DNA from 4 places in the Halomonas sp. Ps84H-12 genome. Region 1 is predicted to be linked to each of the others. Evidence: predicted binding sites of a transcription regulator. Region 1 holds the regulator's gene; each other region holds the start of a gene.

Region 1 (3,827 bases):
CAGCGTGCAGTGTGCAGGCTGCTTGCTGGCGCTCCTTCTCAACAGATAAGGTCACTTGCACCGTGGTAATGTTGTCGTAGTGGCGTTCAACGCGCTCTAGCTTTTCGTTAACGTAGTCGCGCAAGGCGTCAGTCAGTTCAACGTGATGACCAGTGATGTTTACTTGCATTGACGTGCTCCTTATCCATCGGACTGTACTTCGATTGTAACCCTTTTTACGCTATTGCAAAGCCCTTGCGTTGAGTTTGTTCATACGTACCGCTTAACTAGCGTAAACGGCGGCGCTCACTTGACGAGGGAATGCCCATTGACTCCCGATATTTTGCGACAGTACGCCGTGCAACGCTAATGCCCCCCTCTTCAAGCAGAGTCACCAAGCGGCTATCGGAGAGCGGTTTTCCTGAGGGCTCATCCTGAATCAGCTTTTTGATGCGGGCGCGAATGGCTGTGCTGGAGTGGCTGTCGCCGCCGTCTTGGCCGCTTACCTGGCTTGAGAAGAAGTACTTAAGCTCGAAAACGCCCCGTGGCGTGTGAATAAATTTCTGCGTGGTCACACGAGATATGGTGGATTCGTGCATCTCTACCGCTTCAGCAATATCCGCTAAAATCAGCGGTTTCATTGCTTCTTCGCCATGCTCCAGAAAGCCAATTTGGCGTGCAATAATTTCACGCCCAACTCGTAGCAGCGTGTCATTGCGACTCGATAAGCTTTTGATCAGCCAGCGGGCTTCTTGGAGGTGCTCTTTGAGGAACTGGTTGTCTTGGCTTTTGTCTGCGCGTTTGATCAAGCTGGCGTAGTCGGGCTGTATACGCAAGCGTGGTAGTGCTTCTGGATTGAGCTCTAAATGCCAACCTTCATTGTCGTGCCGAACGACTAGGTCGGGGGTGATGTAGCTGTCGTCGGTAACGCCATAGGTGCTCCCAGGGCGTGGGTCAAGGCTGCGAATTAAACGGATGACATCGTCAAGCTGCTCGTCATCAAGGCTTAAACGGCGCTTGAGAAGCCGCATATCGTCTTTGCCTAATGCTTCCAAAAACTGGCGAACCAGCCGTTTGGCGGGCATTAGCAGAGGGGTGTCCTCAGGTAGTGAGGCGAGTTGCAGCATCAGGCATTCACGCAGGTCTCGGGCAAAGACGCCGGTGGGCTCAAATTGCTGCAAGCGCAGCAGGGTATTTTCCACTTCCCGCTGGCTTAAGCTGTCATGGCCTTGGGCTTTTAATCCTTCCCGAATGTCATTAAGCGGCTGGGTGAGATAGCCGTTGGCATCCAGCGCATCAATCAGGCTTTCCGCGATGGCGTATTCTCGCGGGCTAAAGTCTGTCATGGCCAGTTGCCATAGCAGGTGGCCATGTAGGCTTTGTCCAGCGGCTTGGCGCTCGAAGTCGGGGCCTTCACTGCTGCCACCCAGGCTGCCTATGTCTTGATAGGTATCTGACCAGTCACTGTCGACGGAGAGTTCGTTGGGGATGCTCTCGGACCACTCAGCCTCTTGAGGCTCACTGACAGCCTGCTCGCCAAACTCATCTTCTTGCTCAAGCATGGGATTGGCATCTAGCGCTTGCTGAATTTCTTGACGAAGGTCCAGCGTCGATAGCTGAAGCAGGGCGATAGCCTGCTGCAGCTGAGGTGTCATGGTCAGCTGTGTGCCGATACGCAATTGGAGAGAAGCTTTCATGACCATCTGAGAACCACTCGTTAATCAGAAAGCTCCACCCTAGAGTGAGTTATGGCTTGGTGCAAGTGCAATAAGCATGCCACTAAAAGAAATGCTTCTGCAGGTCACTGTTTAAAGGCGGAAATCGGCGCCTAAATAGACATCTCGAACCTTCTGGTTGTTGAGGATTTCCTGGGCGTTTCCACTGGCAATGATGTGACCGTCGCCAACAATGTAGGCAATATCACAAATATCCAGCGTTTCACGAACGTTATGGTCGGTGATCAATACACCAATGTGGCGTTTCTTTAACGCTCGAATGATAGCTTTAATTTCCCCAACGGAAATCGGGTCAACCCCGGCAAAAGGTTCATCCAGCAGGATAAAGGCCGGTTCGGTGGCCAAAGAGCGGGCGATTTCAACACGGCGGCGTTCGCCCCCAGAAAGACTCATGCCTAAGTTGTCGCGTATATGAGTGATGTGAAAATCTTCAAGTAGTAACTCAAGTTGTGCTTCCCGGGCGCTTCGATCAAGCTCTTTGCGTGTCTCTAAAATGGCCATAATGTTGTCAGCCACGGAGAGCTTGCGGAAGATGGAAGCTTCCTGGGGTAGATAACCAATCCCTGCCATGGCGCGTTCATGCATAGGAGCATGAGTGAGGTCAAGGTCGTCAATGCCTACTTTGCCCGCATCCAATTTGACCAACCCCACAATCATATAAAACGAGGTGGTTTTACCTGCGCCATTAGGGCCAAGTAGCCCAACCACGCTACCTTGAGTGATTTCCAGATTAATATCTTTAACCACACGGCGGCGCTTATAGCTCTTCGCTAAATGATGGGCGTAGAGCGTTTTTACTGGTGTGGGGGCTGGGGATGTTGATGCTGCCACGTGGCCACTTCCTATTGTTCGGGCTGAAGGGTCATACGAATACGCTGATTTTCACTGCCGCTAACGTCAGAGCGTGCTTGTACTACTTCTTGATCGATAAAGTACTCTAAACGTCCACCTTGGAAGTGATCTCCTTGCTGGGTCAGCTCAGCTTGGTCAATCAGCTCAACCCGGCGTTCGGAAACGTGATAAATAATCCGACGCGCCCAGCCTTCTATAGGGGTTTCTTGGTCTTCAATTTGGTTACGCAAGTAAGCACGCTCGCCCGTAGCGATGGCGCGAGACAACTCGCCAGCATTGTTACGCTGAATTTCGACACGCTCTCCGCGTAGCTGCATATTGCCTTGGCGAATGTCAACGTTACCGGTGTACACGGCTGTCCCTGCTCGTTGGTCAAGGTCTAACCGGTCGGCCTCCACATGAATAGGCGCTTGGTTTTGTGCCGCTACAGGCAGTGCAATTGTGACAAGCGGCACGGCTAGGGCAAGAAGTGCAGTGCGGATTAGAGCATTCATCAGATTTTGCGCGAGAAACCCGGTGCTTTAGCGCCGGGAGGGATAGCGCGTCGCCCGCAGGGCGACTGGGTTACGCCACCGCCTGTCCCGCTCCTCCTGTTAGGTGGGTGAAGGGTGTAAAGTGATAGCCGTAGCCATCACCGCGTTGGATGAGGGTGCAGTATTTGTGCGAGATGCCTTGCACGGCCCCCTGTTCGGTCTGGATGTTAAAACTGCCGGTTTTGCGTACCGCGACACGCCCCGTATGGGTACCTGCTTTCTTGCCAGTCGGTACCATCGCACGCACCATGTCGCCGGTTTGAAAGCCGTGCACCTGCTTCTGCCGCATCAGATAGCCACGCGGAAACCCGTGTTTCGTTAAGCGGGTGCGCTGATAGCTACCACGCCCCATCGCCTTGATGGTTAATGTGGGCACCTGCCAAGCATGTAGTGCGTCGAACGCACCGACACAGGCCGCGTCTAGAGCATGGGTTTTAGGAATGCCCAGTCGCTGGCGGTTGTACTTGGTGCGACCGCCGGTGCCGACAGCCACCGGCAAGCTAGTCGCTTTGAGCGCATTAAACAGCGCCCAGCGCGTGGCATTGATCGCGCTGGCATCGCGCAGCGGTTGCTTGAGCTGGCGCTGCACACGCTCAAGCCGAGCGTTAGCGGTGTGGCCGTTGGCTTTCAGGCGCTTTTTCAGGCCTTTGTCAGTGGCGAAAAAATCCACCAGTGACAGCGCATCCTTGCTCTGGTTGCAGGGGTGGCAGCTTAGGGTCAAATTACT
Region 2 (3,827 bases), on a different contig from region 1:
CAGGCAACGACGGCTTTACCCCGATTAGCCAGCTCCGAGTTTGGGCTTTGGTATCACCATAAAGCGTGCCACGCCTTTGAGGGCGCGCCGGAAATCACCACCATTTCCCGGCATATTCGACTTGTGGATGAGCAGTGGCTCGCTCAGCTAGGCGACCCAGACAGCCAGCTTCGTTTGGCCGCGTTGAGTAATATTCGTGATGCGGCGCGCACAATTTTGATGCTGCTAGACGATATTCTGGATCGCGCCTCGGGGCTCGAAGCAGGCCGCGATAGCCTGACGCGTTTGCTCAATCGCAAGTTCCTCTCGGTGGTGCTGAACCGTGAAATAGAGATCGCGCGCCACTCGGAAAAGTGTTTTGCCTTGCTCATGGTGGATGTTGATCACTTCAAGTCGATCAACGATACCCATGGCCATGATGCGGGCGATAACGTGCTGCAACAGGTCGCCAGCATACTGGATCGCTCTACCCGAGGCGGCGACTACGTGTTCCGCATGGGCGGTGAAGAGTTTCTGATTGTGCTGGTGGATACGGATCAAGACGGCAGTCGACTGTTTGCCGAACGGCTGCGCCACGCGGTGGCCAAAGAGCCGATGTTAGCCGCTGCCGATACGCTACTGAACGTCACGGTGAGCGTCGGGGTTACGCTTCATGATGGCCACCCAGACTACCAACGCTCGATGCAGCGCGCCGACCAAGCGCTGTACCAAGCGAAGCGCAGCGGGCGTGACCGGGTGGTGGTTGCCGCTGCCACTGAGTAATATCGCGGTAAGCGCTAGGTTTTGGCGATGTTACCCACGGAGAACACTATGTTGATGCGCCGTTTTATGCTGTTAACCGCACTGTTGTTCATGAGCACGCCGCTGATGGCGGCTCATCATGGCATCGACCACTCTAATGCCATGGAAGGCCACTCCTCTATTGAAGTGGTGCAACCCTGGACCCGTGCAACGCCGCCGGGGGCCGGGGCGGGCGGTGGCTTTGTCACTCTCACCAATCACGGAGATGGCGATGATATGCTGCTGGGGGCGACCAGCCCGATCACCGAGCGTGTCGAGATCCATATTATGGAGATGGACGGCGATGTGATGCGCATGGTACCCCTGCCCGGTGGCATCGAGCTACCGGCGGGCGAGAGCGTGACGCTAGCGCCGGGCGGTTTACACTTGATGTTGATGGAACTGGGCTCACCCATTGTTGAAGGTGAACCCGTCCCCGTAACGTTGGAGTTCCAGCACGCCGAGCCGATGGAGATCGAGCTTCAGGTGCTGCCAGTGGGTGCCTCTCCGGAAGGGAGCCACCATGAAGGTAGTCACCCTAAAGGTGCCCATGATCATGGGCACGCGACGCACTAAGTCGGCCTACCGCCCTGTTAGCTTTGGCGAGCGGGGCGACGCTTCCACCACATCACGCCTGCGGCCACGCACATCACGATGATGGCGATGCATACCGTCAGCAGGAAAAGCTGATTGATAAGCCCAAACTCCTGCCCCAAGTGAACGTTAACCCCAAATTCCAGCCAGCGGCCTAGCGGGCCATAGTCGGCGTAGCTCATATCGAGCAGCGGCTCACCACGCCGCCCCTACCGTTGCGCGGCCACCAGAGATAAATGCCGGTGGCGACTAACAAAATCGGCCAGCCCGCGGCAATCTCAATCAGCTTGCGCGGGGTTTGCCCGAAGAACTTGAAGCTATGCAGGTAGCGAACGGTCCACATCACCGTTCCCCGGTCATCCAGCGAACCAAGCACCTCAGCCGTATAGGGATTGACGTACACGGCCAGCCGTTCGCCGGTTAGGTGCAATGTGATGGCTATATGCACATATTTGGTGCATTGGAGGGCTGGGCAAGAGGGTTGAGGCTCAAAAAAAGATCTTTATGACGGTAAAAAAGCGCCTTCACCATTTTGGCGCATTCTTTGCATTTATAAGGCAATGATGAATCCACAAGGAAGCGACAGCGCCCCATGATGTTGAGCGAACTTGCCCCACCCGCTGCTGGTTCCGGCCACCGCTTTGACGCCGAGCGCCGCTGGGCCGCCTCGCTGGCCCTGCGCTTTGCCAACCGCGATGGCGTGACCCGGTTAGTGCAAGCGCGCCACCAAGGTCCGTTACGGGTACAGCGCCCCTTCTACCCAGAAGGCAGCCAGGAAGCGTGCCACGTTTACGTATTGCACCCGCCCGGCGGGCTGGTGAGCGGTGATGCGCTGACCATCCGTGCTCATATCGAGCGCGAAGCTCATGCGCTGCTCACCACCCCCGCTGCCAATAAGCTCTACAAAGCCGACAGCCAAGGCGTGGCCTGGACACAGCACACCGAGCTGACGGTAGAAGAGGGCGGCACCTTAGAGTGGCTGCCCCAGGAAACCATCGCGTTTAACGGCTCAAAGGGCCACCAGCGCACCCATATCGCGCTGCACGCTGACGCCCGCTGCCTGGGCTGGGAAGTGATGGCGCTCGGCCGCCCGGCCAGCGATCTGCCCTATGTCACGGGGCGCATCGAACAGCACTTTCGCTTAACCCTGGATGGCAAGCCGCTGTGGCTTGAGCGCCAGCCGCTGGACCCCGCGCACCCACGCTTTGCGGGCCGCTGGGGGCAGGGCGGCGCCACGGTGCAGGCCACGCTCTGGGCGGTGGGCATTGACGATGCCCCGGCGGCCATCGAAGCACTGCGCGAGGCGCTGCCGGATAACCCCCGCTGGGCAGTGACGGAACGCCATGGCGTACTGCTGATGCGCTATTTAGGTGCATCCCGAAACGAAGCCTGGGCCCTGTGTGAACACGCCTGGCAGCTACTGCGCCCGCGCTGGATCGAACGCGAAGCGCATACGCCGCGCATTTGGCTAACCTGATTGGCAACACGCTGATAACGCTGGAGACACTCCATGGAACTGACCCCACGAGACAAAGACAAGCTGATGCTGTTTACCGCCGCCCAGCTTGCCGAGCGCCGCAAAGCGCGTGGTTTAAAACTGAACTACCCCGAAGCGGTAGCGCTGATCAGCTTTGAGATTATGGAAGGTGCACGGGATGGCAAGAGCGTGGCCGATTTGATGAGCTACGGCCGCGAGATCCTGACCCGCGACGACGTGATGGAGGGCGTGGCGGAGATGGTCGATGAAGTGCAGGTGGAAGCCACTTTTCCCGATGGCACCAAGTTGGTCACCGTCCACACTCCGATTAACTAACCGTCCCCTGCTAGGAGAGCGCCATGATGTCCGGCCCAATGATTCCAGGACAGTATCAGTTACAAGAGGGTGATATCGAGCTGTGCGCGGGTCGCGAGCGTATCACCGTGGAGGTGGCCAACACCGGCGACCGCCCCATTCAGCTTGGCTCCCACTACCACTTTGCTGAAGCCAACCCCGCGCTGGTGTTTGACCGCGATAAAACCCGTGGCTATCGGCTGGACGTCGCCGCAGGCACCGCCATTCGCTTCGAGCCTGGCCAAACCCGCGAAGTCACGCTGATTCCGTTCGTCGGCAAGCGGGAAATCTACGGCTTCCGTGGCGATGTGATGGGGCCGCTGGATCGTCCTCTAAAAAACTAATGGCGTAAGGCGATTAGGCATCGGCAGGCCATCGCTCATGGGACTGTCTGCGGCATGGATGCCGCAGCCAAGCGTACAAGGACGTATTCACAGCGTGTCCCATGAGTGATGGCCTCCCCAGTGCCAAGCTTCATCTTTTAGGAGAGGCAATACATGAAACCGGTAAACAGAATCAGTCGGCGCGCCTACGCCGATATGTACGGCCCCACGGTAGGCGACCGCGTGCGCCTGGGCGACACCGAGCTTTGGATTCAAGTCGAAAAAGACGCCACCCACTA
Region 3 (3,827 bases), on a different contig from region 1:
GGGCGTTGGAAACCCGCACCCGCCCACGGTACTCCCCGGCGGCAGCGGTCAATGTCGCCAAGCTTTGATCTGTTAAGCCTGCCTGAGCAGCATCGTCTGGGTGCAGCTCGATGAACGGTTCGGCGCGGTGGTTCATCAAACGCGGCGAACGGGCGGTACGCGTCATGGTGTGCCACTGATCCCGCACGCGACCGGTATTCAAGCGCAGCGGGTAGTCGTCGCTCAGCGGCTGCGCCGGTGGTCGCGGCGTAATCGGCAGCAGTTTGGCTCGGCCATTCGCCGTAGCAAACCGGCCATCTTCAAACAGCCTTGCCGTGCCGCGAGGAGCCTGCTGAGTCACGGGCCACTGGATCGGTGCGAGCGCATCATAAGCCGCTTGGCCCAGGCCTACCAGCCCTGAGATATCGAACAGCCGCTGGGTCTCGCCGCTATTCTCATAGCTAGAGAGGCGTGCGTGCTCATCGAAAATCTCCCACGGGTGGGTATAGCTGAACGCCTCACTAAAACCTAACCGCTTAGCCACTTCGCAGAGTATCCACCAGTCGTGCTTCGCTTCGCCAGGAGGAGGCAGCATCCCCCGCTGGCGGGAAATTCGCCGCTCTGAGTTGGTCACCGTGCCATCCTTCTCCGACCAACCCGACGCGGGCAGCACGATATCCGCAAAGGGCAGCAGGTCAGTATTGGCGACGCACTCCGAAACGATCACCAGCGGGCATTTTGCCAGCGCGCTGCGCACTTTCTCCCCATCCGGCATGCTCACCGCCGGATTGGTCGCCATCACCCACAGGGCGGTAATCTCGCCACGCTCGATGGCATCAAAGAGCTCTACCGCTTTGTAACCCGGGGCGTCAGGCAGTGCCGGGGCTAAATGCTCAGTAGCCCAAAAGCGGCTGACTAACTCGCGAGCGCCAGGCGTGTGGTAATCCATATGCGCCGCTAGCTGATTGGCCAGCCCGCCCACTTCTCGCCCGCCCATGGCGTTGGGCTGGCCGGTAATCGAAAACGGCCCTGCCCCTGGCAGGCCAATTTTCCCGCCGGCCAAGTGGCAGTTGATAATCGCGTTGCACTTATCGGTTCCGCTAGAGGATTGGTTCACCCCCTGGGAGTAGAGAGTGACCACGTGTAGCTGGCTGGCAAACCAGTAGTAGAAGGTTTCTAAACGTTCGGGGTCTACATCACACTCGCGGGCGACGGCTTCTACGCTGCCTGAATTCTGCTGAGCGGCGTTCAGCGCATCTTCCAGCCCTTCGGTGTGGCGTTCTAGGTACACGCTATCCAAACGATTGTGGGCGTCCATCCACGCCAACAGCCCGTTAAACAGGTAAGCATCGCTGCCTGGACGAATGCCCAGGTAGAGATCAGCGATCTCACAGGTGTCGGTCACGCGGGGGTCGATCACCACGACCCGCATCAACGGGTTGCGCTCTTTGGCTATCTTCAAACGCTGATAGAGCACCGGATGATTCCAGGCAAGGTTGGACCCCACCAGCACCACCAGCTCCGCCTCTTCGAGGTCTTCATAACTGCAGGGTACCGCATCGGCCCCAAAGGCGCGCTTGTAGCCCGCCACGGCGGACGCCATGCAGAGCCGCGAGTTGGTATCCAGGTGCGGAGTGCCCAAGAAACCTTTGAACAGCTTGTTGGCGACGTAATAATCTTCGGTCAGCAGCTGGCCTGATAAGTACGCCGCCACCGTCTGCGGGCCATGGGCAGTGCGCTGGGCCTGCAAGCGTTCGGCGGTGGCGGTGAGTGCTTGCTCCCAGGAGACCTCCTGTCCATCCACGCGGGGCATCAGCAAGCGCCCCTGTGCGCCGAGCGTTTCGTGCAGCGCGGTGCCTTTCACACATAGGCGGCCGTAGTTGGCTGGGTGCTCGCGGTCCCCCTCGACGGCAATGAGCTGGCCGCTTTCAAGCGTTGCAGTCACGCCGCAGCCGACGCCGCAGTAGGGGCAGGTGGTTCGGGCGAGCCGATTGGCCTGTGGCATGGCAGTTTCCTCCGGCGCTAAAAAGCAAAAAGCGCCCAAGCCAGCCTCTCTCAAGAGGCTTGCCTGGACGCCGTTGTCACAGGGGCACGTCACGTGCCGTACTCATCAGTGGTTTGCTGCGTTTAGCGTTATTCGACGCGATTAGTCGTTGTGATCGTTATGGGCAAAGACCCTGCACTGAGCCGTTGTTGCTTGTTACTGGAATAACTGCAAACCCTGCGCCCACGCTGCGCTAAAACCATTAAAATAATTAATAAACAATAATTTATAAACGCAGCCTGCATTTCTACTACTCGCCAAAGGAATGCTCTTTGTCGAATAAGCGGCTGAAGAGAGTGCATTAACCGCCGCTTAAGCACCAAAGTGGGGCAAACCTAGCTAACCATGAGCGGCCTGCCGCCTCCTCAAAAACGCTTAATACCCTGATTAGGCTGAATTAAATCCACCGACGGCAAAAGCTGGCGGGCTTTTTGCTCACCATAAGATAAGACAGCTCGGCAGCCAACGGCGGTTGCTGCGCGTTATCAACGACGCTAACGGGCAACGACGCCCCTGATACTCCCTTCTTGAAAGGGCTGTGTCAGGGGCGTTTTTTTATTTGCTGAACATTATGCTTCAACCACAGGAGCTACCTATGGAAACCGCTTCCCGGTGCTCACCGAACGAACACCTCGTCATTATCGGTAACGGCATGGCTTGCCACCGACTACTTGAAGCGCTGGTTAACCATCCGCAGCGCCCCCGCCGTATCACAGTGGTGGGTGAGGAGCCGGTACCTGCCTATAACCGCATTTTGCTCTCTCCTTTACTGGCGGGCGAACTGGCGCCCGAGGCGCTCACTCTGCAAGACGCCTCCTGGTACGCCGATAACAACATCACACTGACGCTTGGCGACCGCGTGACCTCCATCGACCGCGAACGCCGCCTGCTCCTCACGCATCGCGGCGACATCTTAAGCTATGACCGATTAGTGATGGCCACTGGCTCGCGCCCCACGCTGCCAGCGGTGCCTGGCATCACGCTTGACGGTGTTCATACGTTTCGTGACCTGCGCGATGCCGACGCCTTAGAAGCTATTGCTCAGCAAGGCGGCAACGCCGTGGTGATTGGCGGCGGCTTACTTGGATTGGAAGCCGCTGAAGGGCTGCGCAAACGCGGCGGTAGCGCGCTCACCGTCAGCGTTTTACAGCGCAGCGAGCGGTTGATGAACCGCCAGCTAGACACCACCGCCGCCCAATTGCTGGAAGCCACGCTGCGCGAGCGTGGCATCATCATTGAAACCGGCGCATCGCTTGCTGCCTTGGAGGGTAACGGCCACGGGCAGGTGCAGTCGGTCACACTAAGCGATGGCCGGAAGCTAGCTGCCGACAGCGTGATTGTCGCGGCGGGTATTACCCCCAATGCGGAGCTAGGCCAGCAAAGCGGGCTTATGTTCGACCGCGCCATTGTGGTGGATGGGCACCTCACCACCTCAGACGACCACATTTATGCGCTGGGCGAATGCTGCCAGTTCGAGCAGCACACTTACGGGCTGGTGGAACCCATTTGGCGGCAGGTGGAGGTGCTGGCTGCCGTGCTGTGTGGTGAAACGCCAGCGGCGTATCAAGAAGCCCCCACGGCCACCAAACTCAAGGTCAGCGGTGTCAGCCTGTTTGCCTTTGGCCCCACCGAGGCCGCCGCTAAGCACGAAGAGCTTCGTTACCAAGACCCGGAAACCGGCGACTACTGCCGCCTGCTGCTCCATCAAGGCCGCCTTATCGGCGCGGTGCTGTATGGCGATACCCGCCACGGCCCCTGGTATTTCGAGCAGGCGCTGGCCGCGACCGATCTCACCGCGTGCCGC
Region 4 (3,827 bases), on a different contig from region 1:
GCCTGCTCTTCACAGTGACGGTCTAAACTCAGGCCATTCATGGTGGCGTCGTGGTCGTAGGCTTCGATCAAATCGAGTGCTAAACGATAGTACGTGGCTTTTAGCGTGCGGAAGTCTTCACTGCTAAAGCTTACGCCTTGGGTGGCCAGCTTGCGATACAGCGCTTTCGCGATATCCAGGCTCATGCGGTTAAGGCCTGCTTTGGCGTCATCTTCGCTAACGGGCTGATGCTTGTGATCGTAGGCATCGGCAATATCGACCTGACATAGCTGGCGGTGGGAGTAGTTGCGCTGCAGCTCAGAGAGTACGCCAATTTCCAGCCCCCAGTCGGCAGGAATACGGATGCCTTCCAGCACATCGCTGCGCATTGCGAACTCCCCAGAGAGCGGGTAGCGGAAGCTATCTAAGTAGTCCAAATAGGGTAGCGGCCCGCATACCGTTTTTAGTGCCCGCAGCAGCGGCGTCACCATCAACCGAGAAACGCGGCCGTTCAGTTTTCCTTCCGCGATACGCGGGTAGTAGCCCTTACAGAAGCGGTAGTTAAAACGTGGATGAGCCACGGGGTACATGAGCCGAGCCAACAGGCTGCGGTCGTAGGTCAGGATATCGCAGTCGTGTAATCCCACCACCGACGAGCGGCCAGACGCCAGCACGTAACCTGCGCAGTACCACACATTGCGCCCTTTGCCTGGTTCTAACGCTCCCAGATCGTGGCTTTCCAGCTCGGCGTCTAACTCACGTAGGCGTGGCCCGTCGTTCCATAGAATGCGGGTATGCTGGGGCAAGCGAGAGAAAAACTCCCGGGCGTACAAGAATTGCTCACGGTCGGCGCGGTCCAGGCCAATTACAATCTCGTTGAGGTAAGGCACCTTCACTAACTCATCCACGATGGCTGAAAGCGCCGGACCTTCCAGCTCGGAAAACAGCGACGGCAGTATCAACCCCATGGGGCGACGCTTAGCAAACTGACTCAGTTCCTGCTCCAGTGCCTCTACCGGGCGGCGAGTTAGGTTATGAAAATCGGTGATAACGCCATTTTGATGAAAGTCACTCATTCGCTGATCCCCTTTTGGGTTAGGCCGTTTCTGGTTGTTGGCTAAGTACCGCCGCTAGTCGGCGGTCGTCTCGCCCCCACCAGTGGGCTACCCCCTCGGCCCAGCCCGTTGGTCCAGTTTCCTTAGTGCGATAAAGCGCTGTGTTCGTGGGTGTGACAGTTAAGTCGTGGCAGCCTTTAATCACGACGGCTTGGTCGACCGCATCGAGCATGGAAATATCATTGGGGCCATCGCCTAGCCCTAATGAGAGCGGCGCACGACCCCGTAAAGCGGTAAATCGTTTAACCAGCCAGTCAACGGCGCTGCCTTTATCAGAGGCTTTGCCCATTACGTGCCAAAAGCGCCCGCCTTGCGTCAGCGTCAACCCATCGCCCTCAAGCGCTAAGCGAAAGTTTGCCAGCGCGGCCTCGTCATCTTCCCAGATAAGCGGCTCGCTGCCTTCACGCTTTCGGGCAGCCTTGGCACGGGGTTCATCTAAACCGGTAAGCGCCATGACTTGGGTAATATCCAGCTCACTCATACGGGTAAAACGAACGCCCAAGCGTTTGCGCCAGACGTTAAGCCGTGCCCGGATAAAGCCCACATCTACTCCAGTGTGTTTAACCACCACGCCATCCAGACCACTACCTGGGCGGTCTAGCCGTGCGTGACACCAGCCCGGTGGCAGGCCAATCACAGCGCCGTTTTCCGCCACAAATGGGGTAGCTATCAGGCCTAGCGCTTCACGCAGGGAAATAAGTTCGGCACGGGTTTTACTAGTGACCGGTATAACGGGCACGCCCAGCTGTTTTAGGCGCGCCAGCCAAGGCGCTGCCGGTGAGAAGTCATAACTGTGGTGGTCTAGCAAGGAACCGTCTAGGTCAGTGACCACCAAGCGCGGTTGAAGCGCTGGGTCAGCACTACCGGGCGACAGCGCTATATCAGGCAACTCGGTCTGAGTATGTGCAATGCGAGTCTGTTCGGTCATGGCACCACCTTATTGCAATCTTAAAAGCCGTTACGCAGGCGTCTCTTTCAGATAAGCAATAAAGCAGAATGTATGCCAATGAAGTTCATCTAATATAAATCAAATACTTAAAATCAAAGAAAGGGCGCTGAAGGCTTGAGCACCAAAAAAGCGCATCAGAAAAGCACCAAATAGGTGCAAAAAAGGTGAGCTAAAAGCCTACAAAAAATTGCACAAGCGCTTGGCAAAATCTCATAAATAGCTATACTCATGTTGTACTCACTGACATTCACGTAGACCCCCTCACCTGATGTCAGTGGGCTGCAGTGAGCCAAGCCCTTTAATGCCCGCCCCCCCGGCGGGCTTTTTTATTGTGCTTACCCTTTGGCTAGTGCGCCCTACTCCACATGGATGACCACTTCCACCCGGCGGTTACGGGCACGCCCTTCTGCCGTGCTGTTATCTTCTAACGGCTGAGTCGCCGCTAGGCCCACTGCCCGTAAACGCTCAGAAGCCACACCCGCCTCCTCCAAGGCTTCTACAATGGCGATAGCACGGGCACTTGAAAGCGCCCAGTTAGATGAAAACTCCGGCGTGTTAATGGTTTGGCTATCGGAGTGCCCCTCTACCCATACTTCACCATCGTAGCGCTGAATGGTTTCCAGCAGGTTACCCACCAACGATGAGCCGCCTTCGGTAAGCTCCGCCGTAGCAGAAGGGAACAGCAGCCTATCTTGCACCCGCAAGCTAATACCCTCCGTCACACGGGAGACCTCTACGCCCTCTAAATTTGGCAGATACGCTGACGTTTCAACGCGCTCAGGCAGGCTTGTGTCCAGCGCCAGGGCGCTGCTGATGGCCTCATCGCTGATTTCCTGAACATTAACCGGGGGGCGATCTGTCAGTAGCACCATATAATCTGCCATGGGCGAAGCGGCCACCTCTTCTTCTATGCGCACCAAAGGAGTAGGAAGGATCGGTGTCAGGCGTTCAGACAGCGTCTTAACGAACGGTAGCTCATCGGCCGGCGTTAGCTCTGCTGGCTCAGGGAGTGCTAATAGCGGCGGCACGCTGAAGGTGGAGACAGAATGGGTGGGTAAACCCGCCACACCCAGCGCGGCACTAATCGCCATCGGATTTAGCGTTCCAGGGGTGGAGGCCAACACCGGGCTACGTTGTGAACGAAATTCATCCAACACATCTGGCAGCGGTACTTCCAGCGGTCGCACAATGAGGTTATCAGGCTCAACCTGGTTATCCGCAGATGACCACTCCGGGCTTGTCACCCCAGCTGCGGCGATAATAATTACAAACAGTGCCACCAACAGCGTCATAATGTCGATGTAGCTAATCATCCAGCCGCTATTGCTCTCGTCTTCGGGGTACGCAGACAACAGCGCATCATGGCGTGGGCCGCTGCGGTGGTCTTCAAGCATGGGTGTTATCACTCATTCAAGTTTCTAACCTCGTGGCCGATCTAAGCTAAGCATGGCAAACTAGTCTATCAAATAGCTGTTTAGTAGCGATAAGGAACTATCAGGTGCGCATTCTTCCCACGTCATTCCCCATTGTCCACTTTTTACGCCCCGTTGGCCTGGGAATGGTCAGCCTGATGCTGAGTGGTTGTTTTTATGCCAACACATCACAGGCACCTATCGCCACCACTTACCCTTACACGGAACAGCAGCGCATGCAGGCGGCCCATCACTGGGATGTACTCGCACGCCATGAAGCTACCCAAATCCTACAGCGCGAACGCGTGCGTTTTCGTGATTTTTACATTACCCCCGCAGAAGAAAGCAGCGCCTCTGCCTATAGTGGCGGCG

The links. Region 1 encodes sigma-54, which starts transcription at its own class of promoters, with help from an activator protein. Its sites were predicted from a motif close to TGGCACNNNNNTTGCTNT; they were not measured.
Region 2: the regulator sigma-54 is predicted to act here: its motif matches at 1,908-1,925, upstream of NH344_RS03190 (urease accessory protein UreD).
Region 3: the regulator sigma-54 is predicted to act here: its motif matches at 2,191-2,208, upstream of NH344_RS01490 (nitrate reductase).
Region 4: the regulator sigma-54 is predicted to act here: its motif matches at 2,083-2,100, upstream of NH344_RS17270 (HAD-IIB family hydrolase).

Annotation. Positions count from the first base shown of each region.
Region 1 is NZ_JAMXSJ010000031.1:18,320-22,146, reverse strand. It holds gene raiA (ribosome-associated translation inhibitor RaiA) at 1-169, opposite strand, end outside; gene NH344_RS14275 (RNA polymerase factor sigma-54) at 267-1,682, opposite strand; gene lptB (LPS export ABC transporter ATP-binding protein) at 1,788-2,546, opposite strand; gene lptA (lipopolysaccharide transport periplasmic protein LptA) at 2,558-3,061, opposite strand; gene iscB (RNA-guided endonuclease IscB) at 3,132-3,827, opposite strand, start outside.
Region 2 is NZ_JAMXSJ010000004.1:109,587-113,413, forward strand. It holds gene NH344_RS03170 (diguanylate cyclase) at 1-762, shown strand, start outside; gene NH344_RS03175 (copper chaperone PCu(A)C) at 811-1,356, shown strand; gene NH344_RS03180 (PepSY domain-containing protein) at 1,374-1,556, opposite strand; gene NH344_RS03185 (PepSY domain-containing protein) at 1,553-1,822, opposite strand; gene NH344_RS03190 (urease accessory protein UreD) at 1,967-2,851, shown strand; gene ureA (urease subunit gamma) at 2,885-3,187, shown strand; gene NH344_RS03200 (urease subunit beta) at 3,226-3,549, shown strand; gene ureC (urease subunit alpha) at 3,703-3,827, shown strand, end outside.
Region 3 is NZ_JAMXSJ010000002.1:96,124-99,950, reverse strand. It holds gene NH344_RS01490 (nitrate reductase) at 1-1,984, opposite strand, end outside; gene NH344_RS01485 (FAD-dependent oxidoreductase) at 2,619-3,827, shown strand, end outside.
Region 4 is NZ_JAMXSJ010000058.1:2,039-5,865, reverse strand. It holds gene NH344_RS17275 (glycosyl transferase) at 1-1,055, opposite strand, end outside; gene NH344_RS17270 (HAD-IIB family hydrolase) at 1,075-2,022, opposite strand; gene NH344_RS17265 (OmpA family protein) at 2,400-3,437, opposite strand; gene NH344_RS17260 (hypothetical protein) at 3,542-3,827, shown strand, end outside.